2 regions of the Achromobacter sp. GW823-FHT04E03 genome follow, and region 2 is predicted to be linked to the other one. Evidence: riboswitches for the same ligand, from Rfam matches in the RefSeq annotation. Region 2 holds a riboswitch; the other holds the start of a gene.
What was found. A riboswitch is a leader RNA that binds a small molecule or an ion and turns the genes downstream of it on or off. The one in region 2 is predicted to bind glycine.
Positions count from the first base shown of each region.

Region 1: another riboswitch for glycine. It lies ahead of gcvT (glycine cleavage system aminomethyltransferase GcvT); the one in region 2 lies ahead of AC1RHV_RS08380 (D-amino acid dehydrogenase).

Region 1 covers NZ_JBXAIJ010000002.1:1,285,999-1,297,505, reverse strand. Annotated here, with positions in the region: gene AC1RHV_RS17290 (M81 family metallopeptidase) at 1-1,199, shown strand, start outside; gene AC1RHV_RS17285 (DUF945 family protein) at 1,438-3,411, shown strand; gene gcvP (aminomethyl-transferring glycine dehydrogenase) at 3,508-6,381, opposite strand; gene gcvH (glycine cleavage system protein GcvH) at 6,485-6,862, opposite strand; gene gcvT (glycine cleavage system aminomethyltransferase GcvT) at 6,961-8,061, opposite strand; glycine riboswitch at 8,148-8,270, opposite strand; glycine riboswitch at 8,306-8,401, opposite strand; gene AC1RHV_RS17265 (ZIP family metal transporter) at 8,456-9,349, opposite strand; gene AC1RHV_RS17260 (superoxide dismutase) at 9,380-9,994, opposite strand; gene AC1RHV_RS17255 (BaiN/RdsA family NAD(P)/FAD-dependent oxidoreductase) at 10,145-11,347, opposite strand; gene AC1RHV_RS17250 (arginine/lysine/ornithine decarboxylase) at 11,347-11,507, opposite strand, start outside.
Region 2 covers NZ_JBXAIJ010000001.1:1,779,712-1,791,218, forward strand. Annotated here, with positions in the region: gene AC1RHV_RS08350 (DUF2242 domain-containing protein) at 1-92, opposite strand, end outside; gene AC1RHV_RS08355 (spinster family MFS transporter) at 230-1,606, opposite strand; gene AC1RHV_RS08360 (AraC family transcriptional regulator) at 1,729-2,739, shown strand; gene AC1RHV_RS08365 (NAD/NADP-dependent octopine/nopaline dehydrogenase family protein) at 2,856-3,953, shown strand; gene AC1RHV_RS08370 (3-hydroxybutyryl-CoA dehydrogenase) at 3,970-4,965, shown strand; gene ampC (class C beta-lactamase) at 4,971-6,131, opposite strand; glycine riboswitch at 6,260-6,351, shown strand; glycine riboswitch at 6,353-6,444, shown strand; gene AC1RHV_RS08380 (D-amino acid dehydrogenase) at 6,489-7,718, shown strand; gene AC1RHV_RS08385 (hypothetical protein) at 7,954-8,517, shown strand; gene AC1RHV_RS08390 (hypothetical protein) at 8,532-8,858, shown strand; gene AC1RHV_RS08395 (hypothetical protein) at 8,953-9,627, shown strand; gene AC1RHV_RS08400 (metal-dependent hydrolase family protein) at 10,050-11,384, opposite strand; gene AC1RHV_RS08405 (alpha/beta fold hydrolase) at 11,450-11,507, opposite strand, start outside.

The DNA of each region.
Region 1 (11,507 bases), on a different contig from region 2:
TCCAGCGCGGCGGCTACGACGCCATCCTGCTCGACCTGCACGGCGCCATGGTCGCCGAAGGCGTGGAGGACGCCGAGGGCGACCTGCTGCGCCGCCTGCGCGAGATCGATCCGCACACGCCCGTGGCGGTGACGCTGGACATGCACGCCAATATCTACGACGACATCGTCAAGCATGCCACGGTCATCACCGGCTTCCATACCTATCCGCACGTGGACATCCGCGCGGCCGGCCTGCGCGCCGCGAACGTGATCGCGCGCACCCTGAAGGGCGAGATCAAGCCGGTCATGTCCTGGGCCAACAAGCCCATGCTGCCGCACATCATGTGCCAAGGCACCCACGCGGCGCCCAACAAGCCGCTGCAGGAACGCTGCAAGGAACTGGAAGCCGGCGGCGTCCTGGCCGCCTCCGTCTTCGTGGGATTCCCCCACGCCGACATCCGCGAAGCCGGCCTGAGCGCCGTGGTCTGTACCGACGGCAACCTGGCCCAGGCGCAGCGCCACCGCGACGAACTGCTGGACCAGGCCTGGAACGGCCGCGCCGACTGGGTATTCCACCCGGAGCCGCTGGCGCCCACCATAGCCCGCGCCAAGGCCATCGAACAAGGCCCGGTCGTGCTGCTGGACCATTACGACAATACCGGTTCCGGCGGCACCATGGACACCACCGCCGTGCTGGCCGAGGTGCTGCGCCAGGAACTGGAGAACGTGGTCTTCTATGCCATTTGCGACCCGCAGGCCGCACTCGACGCGGCCGCGGCAGGCGTGGGCCAGACGATCACGATCCAGCTCGGCGGCAAGCTCGCCATGCCCGCCATCAAGGAGCCCAGCGAGCCGCTGGAGGTTACCGGCCGCGTCAAGCTGGTGTTCGACGGCGTCTACCTGAACCGCGGCCCCATGTACCGCGGCGTGCGCAACGACACCGGCCTGACGGTCGTGATCGACACAGGCCGCGTGGAAATCGTGGTGGTGTCCCGTCACCAGGAGCCGTTCGACATCAACTGCCTGCTGTCGGCCGGCATCGATCCGCTGCAAAAACGCTATGTCGTGCTCAAGAGCCGCGTGCATTGGCGCGCGGGCTTTTCCGACATGGCAACGCAGGTCATCGAATGCACCGGCGTGGGGGTGACCACCTCGGACTACGGCCAGCTTGATTTCAAGCACGTGCGCCGCCCCATCTATCCCCTCGATCCGATGTAAACCGGACCGCCGTCGCTGTACCCCGGAAAGCCGGCGCAACTGCGCCGGCTTTCATTTTGAAATCTTCTGTAACGGCGAGCGCCCTCAGATGACCATCGGCCTCGGTATACTCGCCGCGGGCCTTACAGGCCGATGAATACGCGTATTCCGATGGCGGGCGTCAGTAACGGCGTCCGGCGGCCAGAAGCAGCCGCCGTTCACCGGATATGACTCGATAATCAACGATACAAGCAGAACGATGAAAAAGAGCGTAGCGATCACCCTGGGCGTGGTCATAGTGGGAGCGGGAAGCTGGGTCGGGGCCACGTGGTACACCGGCAAGCGCATCGAGGAAAGCTCGCAGCGCCACCTGGCGGAAGCCAATGAAAAGCTGGCCAAGATCACGCCCCTGTTCGGTCTGCGCATCGATCAGCTGAAGTACGAGCGTGGCCTGTTCTCGACGCAGGCGCGCTACGGCGTGTCGCTGGTCAAGGGCGACAAAGTCGCCGAAGACATGCCCAAGGGCATGATCGAGTTCGATGCGTCCATCGAACACGGCCCCTTCCCCAAGAGCGCCCTGGCGCGCGGCGCCATCGCGCCCAAGCTGGCGTTCACGCACGCCGAGCTCGCCAAGACCGACAACATCAAGGAACTGTTCGAGCTGACCAAGGGCGTCGCGCCCCTGAGCGCCGACACGGTCATCAGTTTCGGCGGCTTCGCCACCTCCACCGCCAATATTGCCCCCGTGCAGATCACGCACGAAGGCAACGCCGTCAATTTCAGCGGCATGGCGATCAACGGCACCTTCGACCGCGCGCTGCAGGCCGTCACGGCGCACGCCCTGGTCGAAACGCTGTCGGTGGACGGCGAAAAGTCGGATGATCCCGTCAAGATGCTGATGTCCGGCCTGACCATGGACGTAGACAGCCGCATGGGCAAGTTCGGCCTCTCCATCGGAGATTCCAGCGTCAAGCTCAAGCGCCTCGACGTGACCCGCGCCGGCGACGACATCAAGGTCTCGGTGGACAATCTGGGCTACGGCGTCAAGCTGGCCGAAGACGACAAGAACGTCAACGTCGAAGCCACCTACCAGACCGGCACCATCACGCTCAACGACGTGGCGCTGGGCAACGGCCAGGCCGTGATCAAGCTCGCCAAGCTGGACGGCGCCGCCATCAAGCAGCTGTCGGACACCTACAACCAGATCGTGCGCCAGTACATGCTGGGCGCCAGCGACGAAGGCCTGAAGGACGAGCAGTTCGACGCCGTGCTGGAAAACGCCGGCAAGCTGCTCAACGGCAACCCCACGTTCAGCATCGACCCGATCAGCTGGAAGACCGACAAGGGCGAAAGCAAGCTGACCTTCGCGCTGGACCTGACCAATCCGCCCAACGTCAAGGACCTGACGCCGCAGGAGATCATGGTCAAGGCCATCAAGCAGATCGATGCGACGCTGGTCATCTCCAAGCCCATGGTGCGGGAACTGATCGTCCAGTACGCCGTCAAGAAGCAGGGCTTGACCGCGGAAAAGGCGGCCGAGGAAGCCGACGACCAGATGCGCTCGATGTCCGGCATGGCTGAAATGCTCAACGTCGGCAAGAACGACGGCGACAACATCATCGGCAAGTTCCACTACGCCGATGGCATGGGCGACCTGAACGGCCAGAAGATCCCCGCCGACGAACTGTTCTCGGGCCTGCTGGGCGCGACCGGAATGGACGACGACATGGATGACATGGACGGCATGGAAGAGGAAGGCGAACCGGCCGAAGGCGCGGAACTTGCCGCGCCCTCCGACACCGCGTCCGTGGCCGGCTACATGCAGGACTTCGACCTGGACACCGTGACGACCATGCTGGACGACATGGTCTACAACCCCCGCAAGCAAGACGGCGACGAAGGTCCCGTCCTGATCCTGGATCCCCGCGACACCGGCGCCAGCGAGCTGCGCGTCGACTTCCTGTGCAACGACTTCACCGAGAAGTGCCATGACCTCGTCGTGACCGCGACCTACAGCAGCAAGAAGCCGGTCTCGCTCAAGGCCATCAACGCCTGGAACCAGGAATACCGCTGGACCCGCGCCTACCTGGACGACAAGAACCGGGCCGTGCTGCAGATGGACATGAACTCGGAAGGCGGCATCGGCAAGGAAAACCTGCAGATCATGCTCAACACGTTCTTCAGCATCGCGGAAGACTTCTCGGTGGCCAGCAAGGCCGCGCCGGCGAAGTAAACCTCGGCTGACGCGAGACAAAAAAATCCCCCATCTTTCGGATGGGGGATTTTTTTTGCCTTGGGCCCGGCTCGCGCCGGGCCTCCCGGCCCGCATTTATGCGTAGGCTTCGATCGGCAAGCAGGCGCACACCAGGTTGCGGTCGCCATAGGCGTTGTCCACGCGGGCAACCGGCGGCCAGTACTTGGCGTCGCGCAGCGAGGCCACCGGGTAGGCGGCCTGCTGGCGCGGGTACGCGTGCAGCCATTCCTCGGCCAGCAGCATCTGCGCGGTGTGCGGCGCGTTCTTCAGGACGTTGTCCTCGGCATCGCGCTCGCCGCGCTCGACCTGGGCGATTTCTTCGCGGATCGAGATCATCGCGTCGATGAAGCGGTCCAGTTCGGCAACGCCTTCCGATTCGGTCGGCTCGACCATCAGCGTGCCGGCCACCGGGAAGCTCATGGTGGGCGCATGGAAGCCGTAGTCCATCAGGCGCTTGGCGATGTCTTCGGCGCTGATGCCGCTGGTTTCCTTGAGCGGACGCACATCGAGGATGCACTCGTGCGCCACGCGGCCGTTGCGGCCCGCGTACAGGACCGGATAGTGGTCACGCAGGCGGGTGGCGATGTAATTGGCGTTCAGGATGGCGACTTCAGTGGCGCGGCGCAGGCCGTCGGCGCCCATCAGCGAGATGTACACGAACGGAATCGGCAGGATGCCCGCGGAACCGAACGGCGCGGCCGACACCGGACCGACCTTGGCGTCGCCAGGCAGCTTGCCCTGCTCGTTCACCACGCCCGGCAGGTACGGAGCCAGGTGCGCGCGCACCGCCACGGGGCCCACGCCGGGGCCGCCGCCGCCGTGCGGAATGCAGAAGGTCTTGTGCAGGTTCAGGTGGGACACGTCCGAACCGAACTTGCCCGGCTGGGCCACGCCCACCATCGCGTTCATGTTGGCGCCGTCCAGGTAGACCTGGCCGCCGGCCTGGTGCACCAGATCGCAGATCTCGGTGACGGCTTCCTCGAACACGCCGTGGGTCGACGGATACGTGATCATCAAAGCGGCCAGCTTGTCGCCGACCTGTTCGATCTTGGCGCGCAGGTCGGCCAGATCGACGTTGCCGTTGGCATCCGACGCCACCACCACCACGTCCATGCCGGCCAGTTGCGCCGAGGCCGGGTTGGTGCCGTGCGCCGACGACGGGATCAGGCAGATGTTGCGCTGATGCTGGCCGTTGGCCTGATGGTAGCCGCGGATGGCCAGGAGGCCTGCGTACTCGCCCTGCGCACCCGAGTTGGGCTGCAGGCTGATGTTGTCGTAGCCGGTGATCTCGCACAGCGCGGCCGACAGGCGGTCGATCAGTTCGTTGTAGCCCTGGCTTTGCGAAGCCGGCGCGAACGGGTGGATCAGCGCGAACTCGGGCCAGGTGATGGGGATCATCTCGGCGGTCGCGTTGAGCTTCATGGTGCACGAGCCCAGCGGAATCATGGTGCGGTCCAGCGCCAGATCCTTGTCGGCCAGCTTGCGCAGGTAGCGCAGCATGTCGGTTTCCGACTGCACGCTGGAGAACACCGGGTGCGTCAGGATCGCGCTTTCGCGCGCCACGCCGGCGGGAATGCCGCTGGCGGCGGCCGCGTCCAGCGCGTCGATGTCGAGTTCGACGTCATCGCGTTCCAGGCCGGCGGCGAAGACGTTGACCAGCGCCTGCAGGTCAGCCGCGGTCACGGTCTCGTCCAGCGACACCGCCAGGCGGGCGCCATCGACGCGGCGCAGGTTGATGTGCGCGCAATCGGCGGCGGTCAGGATGGCGGGCGTGGCCGCCCCGGTTTCCAGCAGCAGCGTGTCGAAGAAGGTGTCGTTGACGACCTTCACGCCCAGCTTGACCAGCTCGGCGCGCAGGATGGCGGTGCTGCGCTGCACGCGTTCGGCGATGCGGCGGATGCCGGCCGGGCCGTGCCAAACGGCATACATGCCAGCCATCACGGCCAGCAGCACTTGCGCGGTGCAGATGTTGGAGGTGGCCTTTTCGCGGCGGATGTGCTGTTCGCGCGTCTGCAGCGCCAGGCGCATGGCCGGGTTGCCCTGCGCGTCCTTGGACACGCCGACCAGGCGGCCAGCCATGTTGCGCTTGAAGGCGTCCTTGCAGGCCATGAAGCCGGCATGCGGGCCGCCGAAACCGAACGGCACGCCGAAGCGCTGGGCCGAACCGATGGCGATATCCGCGCCCCATTCGCCGGGCGCGGCCAGCAGGGCCAGCGCCAGCAGGTCAGTCGCGACGGCCACGATGGCGCCCTGCGCATGCGCGGCTTCGGCCAGCTTGCGGTAGTCGGCGACGGAGCCGGTGCTGTGCGGGTACTGCAGCAACACGCCGAAGCACTCGGGCAGGCCTTCGGCCTCGTCGCCGATGGTGATTTCGATGTCCAGTCCTTCGGCGCGCGTGCGCACGACTTCGATGGTCTGGGGATGCACGTGGCGCGAAATGAAGAACACCGGGCTCTTCGACTTCGCGCTGCGACGCGCCAGCGTCATGGCTTCGGCGGCGGCGGTGCTTTCGTCCAGCAGCGAGGCGTTGGAGATGTCCAGCCCGGTCAGGTCGGCGACCATGGTCTGGTAGTTCAGCAGGGCTTCGAGGCGGCCCTGCGAGATCTCGGGCTGGTAGGGCGTGTAGGCCGTGTACCAGGCGGGATTCTCAAGAATGTTGCGCAACACCACGTTGGGCGTCTGCGTGCCGTAGTACCCCTGGCCGATATAGCTGCGGTAGACCTTGTTGCGGCCGGCGATCTGCTTCAGTTCGGCCAGCACGTCGGTTTCGCTGCGCGAGGCGGGCAGCGCCAGCGGGGCCTGGCTGCGGATCTTGGGCGGCACGACTTCTTCGATCAGGGCGTCCAGGCTGGCGCTGCCGATGACGGCAAGCATGGCGGCCTGGTCGGCGTCGGAAGGGCCGATGTGGCGGGGAATGAAGTCGGTGTGGGTGTCTAGGGCGCGCGACATGGAGAGGTCTCGGGATAGCGGGTGTCGTCGGAGGACGGACGGTATTGCATCTTGCGGAACAGGCGCGTGGCGGGTGCCCTGCGCCCGTTCCAGCCAGGCTGGCTTAGCCGTTGGCGACGGCTTCGTAGCCGGCGGCGTCGAGCAGCTTGTCGGCGTCGGCGGCGTTGACCGGCTTGATCTTGAAGATCCAGGCGGTGAAGGCCGATTCGTTGATCAGGTTGGGATTGTTTTCCAGCTCTTCGTTGAACGCGACGATCTCGCCGGCCACGGGAGCGTAGATGTCCGAAGCGGCCTTGACCGATTCGACCACGCCAGCGGTTTCACCGGCGTTCAGCTTGGCGCCGACCTTCACGTCGCCAACGAAGACCAGGTCGCCCAATTGATCCTGGGCGGTATCGGTGATGCCGACGACGAACACATCGCCTTCGGCTTTGACCCATTCATGGGACTCGGTGTACTTGCGATCGGTGGGCAGACTCATGGGAACTCCTGAGGGAATGCGGGTAGATGAATGGTGTTGCGCGCCTCGCGCGGGCGGCCGTCGCCCCAGGGGCCGGCGGCTCGCGCGAAGCTTCGAGTTTACGAGTGTTCGACCGCTTTGCCGTTACGCACGAACGGCAATTTGCAGGCCAGGGCGGGCACCCACTTACCGCGGATGTCGACCTCGACCGTGTCGCCCGCCTTGACGCCTTGAGGCAGACGGGCAAAGCCGATCGACACGCCCAGCGTAGGCGACATGGTGCCGCTGGTGAGTTCGCCCGTGCCTTCCTTGGTGCGCACGGCCATGTGCGCGCGCATCACGCCGCGCTCTTGCAGCTTCAGGCCGATGAAGGTGGCGGGGGTGGCGAATTGTTCCAGCGCGTCGCGGCCGATGAAGCGGCGCTCGGCGTTCTTCAGGGACACGGTCCAGGTCAGGCCGGCCTGGTCGGGCTGGGTCAGCTCGTCCATGTCCTGGCCGTACAGATTCATGCCGGCTTCCAGGCGCAGCGTGTCGCGCGCGCCCAGGCCGCAGGGACGCACGCCCTGGGCGACCAGGTCGCGCCACAGCTGCACGACTTCGGCGGCCGGCAGCACGATTTCAAAGCCGTCCTCGCCGGTGTAGCCGGTACGGGCCACCAGGGTGTCGTCGCCCACGCGGGCGGCCACGAAGGGGGTCAGCGGCTCGCTGGCGGCCTGCCAGGCCGGGCGCGCGGCCCAGACCTTGGCGCGGGCGTTGGGGCCTTGCACGGCCACCATGGCCAGATCGCGGCGCGGCGTGATGGCAACGTCGAACTGGCCAGCCTGCTTGACGCGCTGCATCCAGGCGACGTCCTTGTCGGCCGTGCCTGCGTTGACCACGACGCGCCATTCGTCGGCGGCGAAGAAATAGATGATCAGGTCGTCGATCACGCCGCCTTGCGGGTTCAGCATGCAGCTGTACAACGCCTTGCCGGGCACGGTCAGCTTGGACACGTCGTTGGCGACCAGGCGCTGCAGGAAGGCGAACGTGTCGGGACCGGCCACGTCGACGTTCAGCATGTGCGACACGTCGAACATGCCGGCGTCCTGGCGCACGGCGTGGTGCTCTTCCAGCTGCGAACCGTAGGCCAGCGGCATGTCCCAGCCGCCGAAGTCGACCATGCGGGCGCCAGAGGCGATGTGTTCTTCGGCCAGCGGGGTGCGTTTGAGGGTTGCGGACATGCGCGGAAACTCCGGGGCGGCAGTGTTGCCAGGGTTACGGAATGCCAGTGGTGCCAAGCGGGGTGCGCTTGTACAACGGCTGAATCTTCCGCCCCTCTGTCCTTTTGCCTGAGAGTTGCCCCGCATGGCGGGTTTGCACCTTCGGCGCCTGGGCTGCTCGCTATGTCCCTAGTTCAGGGCCGGCGCCAGGTCTCTCCAGAGTACTGTTTTGCCGCGTCCGCACGGTGAGAAAACCGGGACAGGGCAAGCATGGGCGGTATGGGTTACCTGAGCGATTCCGGGCGAATTGCGCCTTCGGCGGCGGCCGGACGTACAGGCCGCTCTCTCCCGCAACATGCGTGACAGCGGCGCAAGCATACAACGAAAGCCGCGGCCAGGGAATGCCCGCGGCGGCTCAGCCCAGCGCCGTGTCCAGCAGCATCATCAGCACGAAACCCAGCATCAGGCCGCAGGTCGCGTAGACCTCATGCCCCTTGCGGTGCGATTCGGGGATGATCTCGTGGCTGATCACGAACAGCATGGCGCCTGCGGCAAAACCCAGGCCCCAGGGCAGAAGCGGCTCGGACCAGCCGACCACTGCGGCGCCGAGCACCGCGCCCAGCGGCTCGACCAGCCCGGACAGCATGCCCAGCGCCACGGCGAAGGCGCGCTGATAGCCCGCCGCCAGCAGCGCCACCGCCACCACCAGCCCCTCGGGAATGTCCTGGATCGCAATGCCGGTGGCCAGCGCGGTGCCGCGCATGGCGTCGTTGCCCGCGTAGCCCACGCCTATGGCCAGGCCTTCCGGCAGGTTGTGCAGGGTGATGGCGAAGACGAACAGCCAGGTGCGGCGCAGGCGGTGCGCCTCGATGCCTTCCCGGCCCTTGATGAAATGTTCGTGCGGCAGGGTACGGTCCATGAGCAGCAGCACCGCCGCCCCCAGCAGTACGGCCGCGCCCACCGTCAAGCCGGCGCCCCAGGGGCCATAGCCCAGGTCGCGGCCCGCGGCGATGCCCGGCGCCACCAGCGAGAAGGCGCTGGCGGCCAGCATCACGCCGGCGCCGAAGCCGAACATGCTGTCCTGCATTTTCTGGGGGATGGTCCGGGCAAACAGGATGGGCAAAGTACCCAGGGCCGTAGCGCCCGCGGCCACCAGCCCGCCCAGGAGGGCATCGGCCACGTGCGGCGCGCGCACGTCCAGATAGGCCCACAACTGGTGCAGGCCCAGGCATGCCACCAATACGGCCAGGGTCCACACGCTGATGCTGGTGGCCGCCGGCCGCACGCGATGACGGCTGAAGGTATTCATGTGCCGCTGCCCTCCTTGCGAGAGATGCGCTCAGCGCTGGGCTGCCGCGTAGCGGCGCGCCACTTCAGGCCAATTCACGACATTGTAAAAGGCGCCGATGTACTCGGGCCTGCGGTTCTGGTACTTCAGGTAATAGGCGTGCTCCCACACGTCCAGCCCCAGAATGGGCGTGTTGCCGTGCATCAGCGGGCTGTCCTGGTTGGCGCTGCTTTCCACCGCAAGCTTGCCGGCCGGCGTGACCGAGAGCCAGGCCCAACCGCTGCCGAAGCGGGTCAGCGCAGCCTTGGTGAACGCGTCGCGGAAGGCGGCCTGCCCGCCCAGTTCGGACTCGATGGCCGCTGCCAATGCGCCGTCCGGCTCACCCCCGCCCTCGGGCGACATGACCGACCAGAACAGGCTGTGGTTGGCGTGGCCCCCGCCGTGGTTGCGCACGGCGCCGCGGATGGCTTCGGGCAACTGCTCCAGCCGCGCCACCAGGGACTCGACCGGCTCGTTGGTGACGATGCCCGCGCCTTCCAGCGCGGCGTTCAGGCTGTTGACGTAGGTCTGATGGTGCTTGCTGTAGTGGATCTCCATCGTCATCGCGTCGATGTGAGGTTCCAGGGCGTCGTAGGCATACGGCAGGGGCGGAAGAGTGTAGGCCATGCATGTCTCCGTTGGATCCGCCCCCCGATTCAGGGTTTGGATCAATATCGAAAACATAAATGATAAGTATTTTTATTTGATATAACAATGGCAGGCTTCCAATACCTGCCATAGCGCCGGCCTATCGGCGCCCTGTCCCGCCAGAGGACGCTACAGCGCCTTGCCGCAGGCCACGCCCGAAGCCCAGGCCCACTGGAAGTTGTAGCCGCCCAGCCAGCCCGTGACGTCCACGGCTTCGCCGATGAAATAGAGGCCGGCGACGGTCTTGGCCTGCATGGACTTCTGGTCCAGCCCGCGCGTGTCCACGCCGCCGCGCATGACTTCGGCCTTCTTGTAGCCGGCCGTGCCGCTGGGCACCAGGCTCCATTGATGGATGTCCTGGGCCAGCGTGCGCAAGGTCTTGTCCGGCGCGTCGGCCGGGCGCAGCGCCGCCAGGCCCGGCTTGCCGCCCTGCTCCGCCAGGTGCAGCCAGCGGTCGGCCAGGCGCTTGGGCCAGAGGCCCGCCAGGACGGTATGCAGCTGCTGCCGGTTGCCCGACTTCGACGCCAGCAGTTCTTCCGCCAGATCGCGGCCAGGCGCCAGATCGATCACGATGGGCTCCCCAGGTTTCCAGTAGCTGGAGATCTGCAGAATGGCAGGTCCGGACAGGCCGCGATGGGTAAAGAGCAGGTCCTCGAGAAACTCGCCGCGCGCCTTGCCCTGCCCCGTGTGCAGATTGACCTCCAGCGCCACGCCGGACAATTCGGAAAGGGACCGCCACTGCTCGGCATCGAAGGTCAGCGGCACCAGGGCGGGACGCGGTTCCACGACCTTCAGGCCGAACTGCCGCGCGATCTTCAGGCCAAAATCGGTGGCGCCCAGTTGGGGAATGGCCATGCCGCCGGTCGCGATCACCAGTTTCGCGGCGCGGATCGTGCCCTGGCTGGTGTGCAGCTCGTAACCCTGCTCGCCATGGCCGATCTCGGCCACCGAGCATCCCATGCGCCACTGCACCCTGCCCGCGTCGCACTCCGCGCGCAGCATTTCGATGATGGATTCGCTGGAATCGTCGCAGAACAGCTGGCCGCGATGCTTCTCATGCCAGGCGATGTGGTGGCGCTTCATCAGCGCCAGGAAATCCTGCGGCGTGTAACCGGCCAAGGCCGAACGGCAGAAATGCGGATTGTCGGAGAGGAAGTTGGCGGGGCCGGCGCCGATATTGGTGAAGTTGCAGCGGCCGCCACCGGAAATGCGGATCTTCTCCGCCAGGCGCTCGGCGTGGTCGACCAGCACCACGCGCAAGCCGCGCTGGCCGGCGACCGCGGCACACATCATGCCCGCGGCGCCGGCGCCGAGTACTGCTACATCGAACATCAGTCTTCGATCAGGCAGTCGACGTAATAGCGCTTTTCGCCATCCGGACCCACTTCGTCGGCCAGGCCGTGGATGTAGGTTTCGAAGCCCGGGAAGCGCTGGTTGAACTCGCGCGCGAACTGCAGGTACTGGACGATGGTGCGGTTGAAGCGTTCGCCCG
Region 2 (11,507 bases):
TCGAACTCTGGCTTGGGGGATGAGCATCCCGCCAGGACGCCCACCAGGGCAACGGACAGGGCCAGCGACGAACTGCGGGAAAAACGGGGCATGAATTGGAGGAACAGTAATGCGTCAAGCGTCCGTTATAGCGCATCCCCGGCACCATTTCTTTTACGAGGAATGTGCAGTTCAACGGAGAGGTAACAGAGTTCAAAAAAGGGCCGCATCGCGACCCGGGCAGCCGCGTTCAGGGCGACACGCGCGCCGGCGCAAGCGGCGGCGCCTCCTGCGCCTCCAGGTTCAGGCTGCGCCGGTAGTGCTTGCAGCCAGCGGCGAGCAGGCCGATGCACAACACCGCGGCCACGCCAATCAGGACCGAGATGGATTGCCCGACTGCCGCCGGGTTCTTGAACAACCGATCAGTCAGCATGGCCACGGCGGTGGTGCCCAGGCCCAGCCCGATCAGGTTCGAGATCAGCAGGAATAGCGCCGACACCTGGGCGCGCAGCTGATTGGGGGGCAGGATCTGCATCGCAGCCGTCGAGGTCGGCATGGGGAACGAGGCGAAGAACATGGCCGGCAGCAGCAAGCCCACCGACCACCACAGGGAATCGACCTGGGTGAAGATCACCGCCGGCAAGGCCATGCCGGCCGCGCCGATCACGCCGGCGCGCAGCGGCGCATCGCTGTAGCCGCGCTTGGCCAGCCAGTCCATCAGCCAGCCGCCGCAGAACACCCCGGCGGTGTTGGCGACGAGCACCACCACGCCCAGCATGTAGCCGGCTTCGGAAGGCGACATGCCGAACTTGCGCATGTAGAACGCCGGCGTCCAGCCCAGCAGCGCGAACAGCACCATCGCATAGAACGAGAAGCCCAGGTAGTGGCAGAAAAAGGTGCTGCGGTGGCGGCCCAGGAAGCGGAAAGTATCTTTCATGGCGGGCTTCTGCACCTGCCCCGAGGCATTGCGCCGCAAGCCCAGCCGCTGCGGATCTCGCACCGTCAGCAGGATCAGCAGCGCGATCAGCAGGCCTGGCAATCCCACAATGAAGAAGGTCACCTGCCAGGGCCGCATCGCGCCTATCCAGGGCAAGGCAACGGTATCCACGCTCTTGAGCAGGTTGATGACGTAGCCGCCGATCAGGAATGCCATGCCGCCGCCGATGAACGAGCCGATCGAATATATCCCGACTGCGCGCCCCAGTTTTTCACGCGGAAACATGTCGCTGAGCATGGAGTACGTGGCAGGCGACAGCGCCGCCTCGCCCACGCCCACGCCGATCCGCGCAAGAAACATCTGCGCGAAATTGCGCGACAGGCCACAGGCCGCCGTGGCCAGGCTCCAGAATGCGACGCCGATCGCGATGATCTTGGGCCGCGAATAGCGATCCGCCAGCAAGGCGATCGGTATGCCCATGAAGGCGTAGAACAAGGAAAACGCCAGGCCGTGCAGCAAGCTGAATTGCGTGTCGGACAGCTGCAGGTCATGCTTGATGGGCTCGATCATCAGCGCCAGGATCTGCCTGTCGACGAAGGAAAATATGTACGCTAGCATGCATATCACCACGACATACCACTCGTAGGCGTAGCTAGGTTTTGATCCGTGCCGCGGGCTGCCGTCAGTCATGGTTTGTTTCCCTTGTATGGTGGTGAGATCTGCCCATGCCCAAGGACCGGGTCGCGTCTCACTTGCTTGCAGGCCCATCTTTTGTAGGTCTTTGCGCAGCCAGCCTCTATACGCCTGACGCAATGACTGTTCCCGCTGCGCAGGAAAGCATGTTCAACGACACCAATCCGCTGGACCGCCATTGCTTGCTGGACTCGGGCAACATCGCCGAGATCAAGGACCAGGTCAGCCAGCACCTCTGGTCGCACCGCATGTGCGTCCCCCCGGGAAAACCCCTGCAATCCCGCCTGTACGGCGTCTTCTTCGGCAATGCGGCCTTGTTCGATCTGCACTATGGCGCGGAAGTCGAGATCGACGCCGGCGATATCGCCAGCTACTACCTGATCCGAATCACGCTGCAAGGCTCCGGGCTGATCACGCTGGGCAAGCGCAGCGCGTCGATGAGCGCGGGCAGCCTGACCATTTCCTCGCCGTCCGAGCGCAGCGTGATCCGCATCGGCCGCGACTGCCGCAACCTGATCCTGCGCATCGAGCGCGAGGCGCTGGAGCGCCAGCTGCAGCGGCTGCTTGAACGCCCTATCAAGCAGGCGCTGGTGTTCGACCTGCAAATGGATGCCGACGCTTCCGGACCGGTGGCGGTGCGCGAAACGCTGGACTATCTGTGCCGGCTGTACCGCCATCCCGCCATTGAAGGCGTCACGCAAACGCTGGCCGCCGGCTTTTCAGACTACCTGCTGACGCTGCTGCTGACCCAGCTGCCGCACAACTACTCCGAGGCTTTGCAGGCAGACCGCCGCCAGCCGTTGCCGCTGCACGTGCGGCGCGCGCGCGATTACATAGAAAGCCATCTGGACCAGCCGCTATCGCTGATGGACCTGGCGGCCTACTGCGGCGTCTCCGTGCGCACGCTGCAAAACGGCTTTTCGCAGTTCCTGAAGCAGAGTCCCAGCGACTACGTGCGCAACCAGCGGCTGGCCCAGGTGCACGCGGCGCTTGCGCAAGCCGGCGAAGGCGATAGCGTCACCGACATCCTGCTGCGGCACGGCATTTCCAGCTTCGGGCATTTCGCCACCCACTACCGCAAGCGCTACGGCTGCCTGCCGTCGGACACCCTGCGCCAAAGCAGGCATTAGGCGTCGCACGGCAGCGCCGGATTCGCTTGCCGGATCGGAACGCCGCTTGCGCGTTCGGCGCAGCCACGCCTGCACGCCGCCGCTAGGATCAAGGCTCCATCTGACGGAGCTTGACCATGAGAATCAGCGTCATAGGCGGCGGCCACGGCTGCTACGCGGCAGCGGCCGAGCTGTTTGAGAAAGGCCATCACGTGCATTGGTGGCGCAGGGACTGGTCGGCCTTCCAGGGCTTGCGGGATGCGGGCGCGCTGACGGTCACCGACTATCGCGGCAGCCGCCAGGTTCCGCTGGGCGACGGACCGCGGCAGTTGCAGCTGGTGCGCGACCTGGCCACAGCCGTGGAGCATGCGGAGCTGCTGGTCATTCCCCTGCCTTCCACCACCCACGAAGCGCTGGCGCGGGAATTGGCGCCGCTGCTGCGCGACGGCCAGGTCGTGTTCCTGCCGCCTGGCACCTTCGGCTGCTACGTCTTCGCCCGCGCCATGAAAGACGCGGGAAACGTCGCGGATACGGCCTTCGCCGAAACCGGCACCCTGCCCTATCTGGCCCGCAAGCATGGCGAAAAGGTCGTGATCAGCGGCTACGCCACCCGTCTGCCCACCGGCGTCTTTCCGCGGCGGCTGTCGAAGCAGGCGCTGGCCGTGGTCCAGCGCGCCTACCCCAGCATCGAACCGATAGAGGACGGACTTTCGGGCGCACTGATGAACGCCGGCCCCATCATCCATCCGCCGCTCATCATGATGAATGCAGGGCCGCTGGAACACTTCGACAAATGGGACATCCACAACGAAGGCACCCAGGCCTCCATACGGCGCGTGACCGACGCGCTGGACGCGGAGCGCATCGCCATCCGTGTGGCCCTGGGCTATGCCGCGCCCCACTTCCCGTTGGCCGACCACTATGCCGCCGAAGGCGATGAATGGATGTACGGCCGCGGCGCCCATGGCAAGCTCACCGACAGCGGCGACTGGCGCGAGGACATAGACCTGCACACGCACCGCTACATGCTCGAAGACACGCGGCTCGGCCTGTCATTCCTGGTGTCCGCCGGCCGCTGGGCGGGCGTGCCGACGCCGGTCGCGCAAGGCCTGCTGAGCCTGGCCAGCGCGGTCACCGGCCGCGACCTCTACGCGGAAGGACGCACATTCGAACGCCTGGGCCTGGACCGCCTGTCGCACGCGGACATGCGCCAGCTTCTGGCCGAAGGCTGCTGACACGGAGATACAAGCCATGAATGAAAAAATGTGCGTAGTCGGCGCCGGCCGCATGGGCGTGGGCATCACGCTGTCATACATCCATGCGGGACTGGACGTCACGCTGATAGACATCAAATCGCGCACGTCCGCCGAGCAGGCCGGGTACTTCGCCCGTGTGCGGGACGATCTGCGCCGCGAGCTCGGCATCCTGTGCAGGCTGGGCTTGCTCGACGCCGCGCAGGCGGAGGTTGCGCTGGCGCGCGTGCGCCTATGCACGCGCGAGGATGCGGAGGCAGACCTGCGGCAGGCGCGCGTGGTGTTCGAAGCCGTGCCTGAACGCCTGGACGCCAAGCGCGATGCCTTTGTATGGCTGGGAGCGGCCTGCGCGCCGGACAGCATCATCGCGTCCACCACGTCCACCTTTCTGGTCACCGAGCTGGCGGAACTGGTGCAAAACCGGCAGCGCTTCCTGAACGCGCACTGGCTCAACCCCGCCTACCTGATACCGCTGGTGGAAGTGAGCCGCGGCCCGCAGACCAGCGAGGCCGCGACGCAAGGGCTGCTGGCAGCGCTGCGCCTGGCGGGCAAGAAGCCCGTGCAGTGCGCCCCCGCCGCGGGCTACATCGTGCCCCGCATCCAGGCCCTGGCCATGAACGAAGCGGCCCGCATGGTGGAGGAAGGCGTGGCCAGCGCCGAAGACATCGACACGGCCGTGCGCCTGGGCTTCGGCCTGCGTTTTTCGGTTCTGGGGCTGCTGGAGTTCATCGACTGGGGCGGCGGCGACATCCTCTACTACGCCTCGCGCTACCTCGCCGATGCCATCGATCCGCGCTTCGCCTCGCCTGCGGTCATCGCCCGCAATATGGAACAAGGGCGCAACGGGCTGCGCGACGGCCAGGGCTTCTATGACTACGCCGGCATGGACGTGAATGCCTACAAGATGGAGCGGCTGGCGCAATTGTGCAAGCGCCTGGAAGTGATGGACCTGCTGCCCCGCTACGGCGCGGCGAGGCAGCCGCCCGCGCGATAGCGGGCCTATTGCTCCAGTTCGCCCAGGATCCGGTACGCCAGCCGGACCCTGGCCTCGTTGGGATAATTCCGGTTGGCCAGTATCACGATGCCCAGCTTCTTCGACGGCACGAACGCCACATAGCCGCCGAAGCCATTGGTCGAACCCGTCTTGTTGATCCACACGGTCTCCTGCGGCGGCAGCGGCGGGTTCAACGCCGCCACGGGCTGGCTCTGGCTGTTGTAGTTGCCGGCATTGGCCGTCAACAGCGCGTCCAGCGTTGCCGGATAGCGCAATTGCTCCCAGGCCAGGTCCTGGGTCATGTCGCCCAGCTGGTAATAACCGACGTGCGTCTGCGCGATTGCGCCGCGCAGTCCGGCATCCGCAAGGTTCAAGCCCATGTTCGCGTCGACGAAACGGATCAGGTCGCGTGCGCTGGTCTTCACGCCGTAGGCTTCGTCGGCCAGCACGCCCGGATTCACGCGCACGGGCGCATTCTGCTTGTTGTAGCCCTGCGCGTAGTCCGCCATCCTGGCGGCGGGCACGTCGATGTAGGTGCTGGTCAGGCCCAGCTTGGGAAACAGGTCCCGCTCCATGGCCGCCTTGAACGGCCGGTTCAGGCTCTTGGCCGCCACCATGCCCAGCATGCCGATACTGGGGTTGGCGTAGGTGCGATACGTGCCAGCGGCATGCTCGGGCTTCCAGGCCTTGAGATAGGCCATCAGCTGCGCCTGGTTCTTGATCGCGTCGGGCACCTGCAAGGGGAAGCCGCCGGTCGTGTGCGTCCCCAGGTTGATCAGGCTCAGCTTGGCGAAGTCGCTGCCGGCGAGCTCCGGCAGGTACTTGGCCGGACTGTCGCTCAAGGCCAGGCGGCCGCGCACCTGTGCATAGGCTGCCAGGGTTGCCGTGTAGGTCTTGCTGATGGAGCCGATCTCGTACAGCGTATCGCTGCCGGCAGGCCTGCCGGTCTGCCTGGACGCCACGCCATAGTTGTAGAAATGCTGTGTCCCGTTGCGGGTCACGGCGATCGACATGCCCGCAATGCCGTGTTCGCGCATGACGGCCTGGACCGCCTCGTCGACCTTGCGGTCCGTCTCTGCCTGGCCGGCCTGCGCCAGCGCGCAGCCTGCGGCCATCAGCGCAAACAATCCCGTGCGCAGCATGCTGTTCAAGCGCATTCTCGTCATTCCCTGTCGTGTCGGATCCGTGGCGCCGCGACGGCGGCGCGCATGCATCGTAGCGCGATGCGACGCCTTATTGGTACTAACCCTTGGTCTCATCCCAGGGGAATTTGGCTATTCTCGCCTCGTCGATCCAAAACCCCGCAGAAGAGACCTGCCCCCGCGGCAGGCGCCGACGGAGCAACCGCCCCGGAAACTCTCAGGCAAACAGGACTGCGCGGTCTAGACAATCTGGAGAGAGGCGCCAAGCGCGCCCACCGAAGGGGAACCCGCCGCCGTCTGCGCCGCGGGTGAAGCTCTCAGGTACAGAGACAGATGGGGTGCTGCGGCCGGGTGGCCGCGGCCACTCAATCTGGAGCCATCATGCCCCGCATCGCCATCATTGGCGCCGGTATCACCGGCGTCACGTCCGCCTATGCCTTGAGCAAACTGGGATATCACGTCACTGTCTATGACCGCCAGCGCTATCCGGCCATGGAGACCTCCTACGCCAACGGCGGCCAGTTGTCGGCCAGCAACGCCGAGGTCTGGAACAGCACCGCCACCATCATGAAAGGCCTGCGCTGGCTCGGCCGCCACAACGCCCCGCTGCTGCTCAATCCCCGCTTCAGCTGGCACAAGTACTCCTGGCTGGCGCAGTTCATCGGACAGATCCGCAACTACCGCCGCAACACGATCGAGACCACCCGGCTGGCCATCGCCGCGCGCCAGCATCTGTACGCCATGGCGGAAGAAGAAGGCATAGATTTCGACCTGGAGCGCCGCGGCATCCTGCACATCTACCACGACGCCGCCAGCTTCGAGACCGCGCGCCGCGCCAATGCCCTGCTGCAGGAAGGCGGGCTGGAGCGCTACGCGGTGTCGCCCGAGGAAGCGCGCAGCATCGAGCCCACGCTGCAAACCGCCTGCCATGGCGGCTTCTACACGCCTTCGGACGCCACCGGCGACATCCACAAGTTCACCAGCGGCCTGGCCCGCGCCTGCGCACGCCGCGGCGTGCGCTTCGCGCAGGACGCGGACATCCGCAACATCAGCCTGGACGGCGCGCCCTACGTGCTCGACGTCGTACGCGAAGGCGGCACGCGCCGCGAACAGCACGAGGCCGACGCCATCGTCGTCTGCGCCGGCGCCGTCAGCCGGCAGTTCGCCAGGCAGCTGGGCGACACGCTCAACATCTACCCGGTCAAGGGCTACTCCATCAGCGTGCATCTGGACGACGCCGCCAGCCAGGCGGCCGCGCCGCGCGTCAGCCTGCTGGACGAAGCCGCCAAGATCGTCACCAGCCGCCTGGGCGACCGCTTCCGCGTGGCCGGCACGGCGGAGTTCAATGGCTTCAACATGGACATCCGCGCGGAGCGCGTGCAGCCCCTGGTGGACTGGACCCGCAAGCACTTCCCCGGCATCCGCACCTCTCGCGTGGTGCCGTGGTGCGGGCTGCGCCCCATGACTCCAAGCATGATGCCCCGCGTGGGCCCAGGCAGGCGGCCCGGCGTGTTTTACAACACGGGGCATGGGCACCTGGGCTGGACCTTGTCGGCAGCGACGGCGCAGATGCTGGCGGCGAGCGTGAGGGAGGGGGTGGGCGAGGCATGAGTCGAGGGCCGCGCGACGCATCGCGCGGCCCGCAAAAAAAACCAGTCGGTTGGTATCTGTCGCCCTCGCCTCATACCAAAGGCCAATGGATTTCCGGCCAAAACCCGCCTACTGTTTCGCAACATGAAAATCCAGAAAACATCTGGATTGAAAACAAGCCGCCACAACCAGTACAGCCTTCCGCCTACGGCCGTGAAAATCTTGCGCAGATAATTATTCCACTTGGGGGAGTGCAATGAAACCAACCACGGCGAAGGCCAAAGCCACCCTCGCGGCACTTGTTCTTACTTTTCTTTCCAGCTGCTCCATAAACATAGTATCCAACTACGACGAAGCATTGGATAAAGGAGCAATGGATCTCGTCTCTATGACCGCAAGTATTTTCGGAAAACTGCGGCAGTGCGCAATCAAGGGGAAAGGGGTCTGCGCAGATCCGAGTACGACATACGCCCCTGAAAATTACTCCGAGATAAGAAACAAGCTTGATGTCATGATCGTACGGTCTACCGCCGACGCACGAAACAAGGGAACAACCACCCAATTATATCGGGCCGGCCAAGCACTCTTACTCGACCCTCCTTTGCCGCTCGAAGACTCCGCAACAGCAGAGGCTCAAGGCGAAAGGGAATTCACGCAGCCCTTTTCACCGCTCAATTCGCTTGAAGGCAGAAACTCCCGCAACACTCCCCTAGACCTTCAAACCATACAACTGGCCCAACAATTAATAAATATTCATTTCCGAGCAATAATGACTACACAGAGCGCGAGAAAGGCAGGTGAGAAAGCCGAATTAAAATAACAGGGAGACAATAAATGAACTGGACAAAAGTACTTGAGGATATGCTGACCGCCGCCGAAAAATCTGCTGGCGGCGCCTGGGCAAAGCTGGAGAGCTACGCTGAACAGGAGTTTCAGACGCTAGTTGGCGTTGCCTCCAAGATTCAAAAGCGCCAGGCCGAAAAAACCATAACGGAGGTAAACGCCCATTTCTTAATGGATCAATACCGGCTGGCCGCAAAAGCAGTTCTTTTTGCCATTGTGGATCTCTCGAATATCGTCATCCAAAACTCATGGAACGCGGCAATGGCTGTATTGAGGAAGGCCATTTCCAGTGCCATTGGCTGGCCATTGCTCGCCTGAGGCCGACGCGTCAAGCGAATGGTACGGCTGGGGATTACATTCGGAAAGCTCCGGTACCGCGACCGAATTCCACGTTTCTCTTGAGAGACCCCCAATGGAAACCGTTACTGGCGAACCAAAAACAGCCCTCGACGAGTCCGTCAATGCAGGCCGGAAGCCGGCCAGGCGTAAAACGCGCTACCAGATGGTGCAGACGATCGTAGTGATCATGTTTGGCGCTGCTATTCCAGCCTTGCTGCTGGGACTCGCAGCGGTTGGACTGACCGATCTTCAGAGAACGCTCAATCCAACCGCAGGTGAATTTGTCACAACATTTGAGGCAACACAAAATGCGGTATCCCGGGCTTCGGATCCCAATTCGTATGTTCTGGCAGCATTTGTGTTCTCAGAGCATTCAAATAAGACCGTAATCACTACAAAAACCCGACTCAAAATCGGAGTGATGCAAATTGGATTTGCCGTAATGAGCGTTGGCGTCATGTTTCTTCTGCTTGGCATCAAAGACGGCGGTTTCGATGCCGCCTTGGCGGCAACCGATTTGAAATTCGATTTCAAGACAGGCTCAACAGGACTAGCCACATTCGTCATCGGTGCCTTGATGGCAGCAGCCGGCGGGTTGCTCAAAAATGATTACTCCACCGTTGGCGTGCCGTCTTTTTCAGCGGAGAGCGGAGCCTATTCGACCGTGGATTTCCGCTCAATCCTGAATGACTGCAAAGTGCTACCGGAAGATCAGATAGCCACGTGTTTTGTGAAGAGCCTCGAATAATCACTGGACGCCTGCAATGAAAATCCCTCCTCTATTTCTTGCGCTGAATTTGCTCATACCTTCTTGGGCCAATGCGGAGCTTGTGTGCCCGCCAGACGACACCCCCGCCATCAACAATGCATGCCGCGACGGTTCGATCCCGAGGTCGAAAAGGCCGAGCCCTGACGTAGAAGGGCAGCCGAGTAAAAAGAAGCCTATCTCAACCAATCCAGGTTTACCAACGAGCCCCGGCACGATTGGCGGCAGCGGCGGCTCCGGCACCAGCAGTCACCAACGACCGGATATTCCGACCACGAAAATGCAACCATCGGGAAAGGTCAAGTAATACTCCGCATGGAAAATTCGACACCATCGTATGGCACTGATTTAAAAGTCCGCGGAGCCCCATTGGGCGAATTACCATGCCGCCGCATCGTCCCGTTTCACGCCGGCGCGACCTCCTTCTGTTTTTGATCGTTCGCCGAGCCATCCGCAAAAACTCCCGCTCCCGACGCCCCCAACTGTCCGCACATAGCGTTACCCTTACACACTTCCCCATCCTTCACCACCAGCAAGATCCGCTCCGGATCCACCAGCAACGACAGATCCTTCAGCGGATCCCCATCGACCATGACCACGTCCGCCAGATAGCCAGGACGCAGCATGCCCAATTCGTGCGGACGTTGCATGATCTCGCCGCCCAACCGGGTGGCGGACACGAGCGCTTCGGTCGGGGTCATGCCGATGTAGTCCACGAAGTACTGGAGGTCGCGGGCGTTGGTGCCGTGGGGCATCCAGGCAAAACCGTAGTCGCCGCCGGGCAGGATGCGGATGCCGCGCTTGTGCATCTTGCGCAGCGACTCCGAGGCGATTTCCAACTCGCGCTTGTAGCCCATCTGTTCGGCGATGGCGGGCGTGATGCCGTACTCGGACGCGTTGAAGGCGGTGCGGATCAGCCAGCCTATGCCGGGCGCAACGAAATGGCGGTCCTTGTTGGCTTCCAGCATGTCGAGCGCCTCTTCGTCGGCGAAGCTGGCGTGGTAGATCATCTCGATGCCATGGCGCACGCATTGCTTGACTGACTCGCTGGAGCGCGCGTGCGCCGCGACCCGCTTGCCATAGCGCTTGGCCTCGTTCGCCAGCATGGCGATCTCGTCTTCGGCGAAGGGCGACATCTCGGCCGGCAGGCCGGCGATGTACTCGCCCGACAGGTTGATCTTCAGGTGGTCGACGCCGTACTTGATGAAGGTGCGCGCCGAGCGCCGGATCTCTTCGGGGCCACAGCACACGCTGCCGAAGCTCAGTTCGTCGAACGGCATGTGCGGCAGCGAGTTGTCGCCCAGCGCGCCTATGGTGGTGATCTCCTGGCTGCCCGCCAGGTAGCGCGGCCCCGGGCATTCGCCGGCATTGATGGCATTGCGCAGCACCACGTCCAGGCGCGGCTTGGCCGCGGCCGCGCCGATGGCCGAGGTCCAGCCCATTTCCAGATAGCGTTTGGCCACGTGCACGCACCAGAGTATGTGCTCTTCCGGCGGCATGAACTGGATCGCGGCCAGCGTGGGCTGGTCGTTCCAGGAAAAATGCGTATGCGCTTCCGTCATGCCCGGCATCAGGAAGCGGCCGCGCCCATCGATGATGCGCGCGCCCTCCCGGCTCACCTGCTCGGGCGTGCGCGCGACCTGCGAAATGCGCGCGCCGTCGATCAGCACCTCGCCTTGAAAAGGCAGCTTGCCGCTGCCATCGAAGATGACGACGTTGGTAATGGCAATTCTGGACATGACAGGTCTCCTCCGGCCCGCGTTTGGGGCCGATTTCTTATGTTGAAACGCCAGGAAAACGTGGCTTAGCGCAGCGCCGCGTGGAACTCCCGCAGGGCCTCGGTGCAGGCCTGGGGCTTTTCG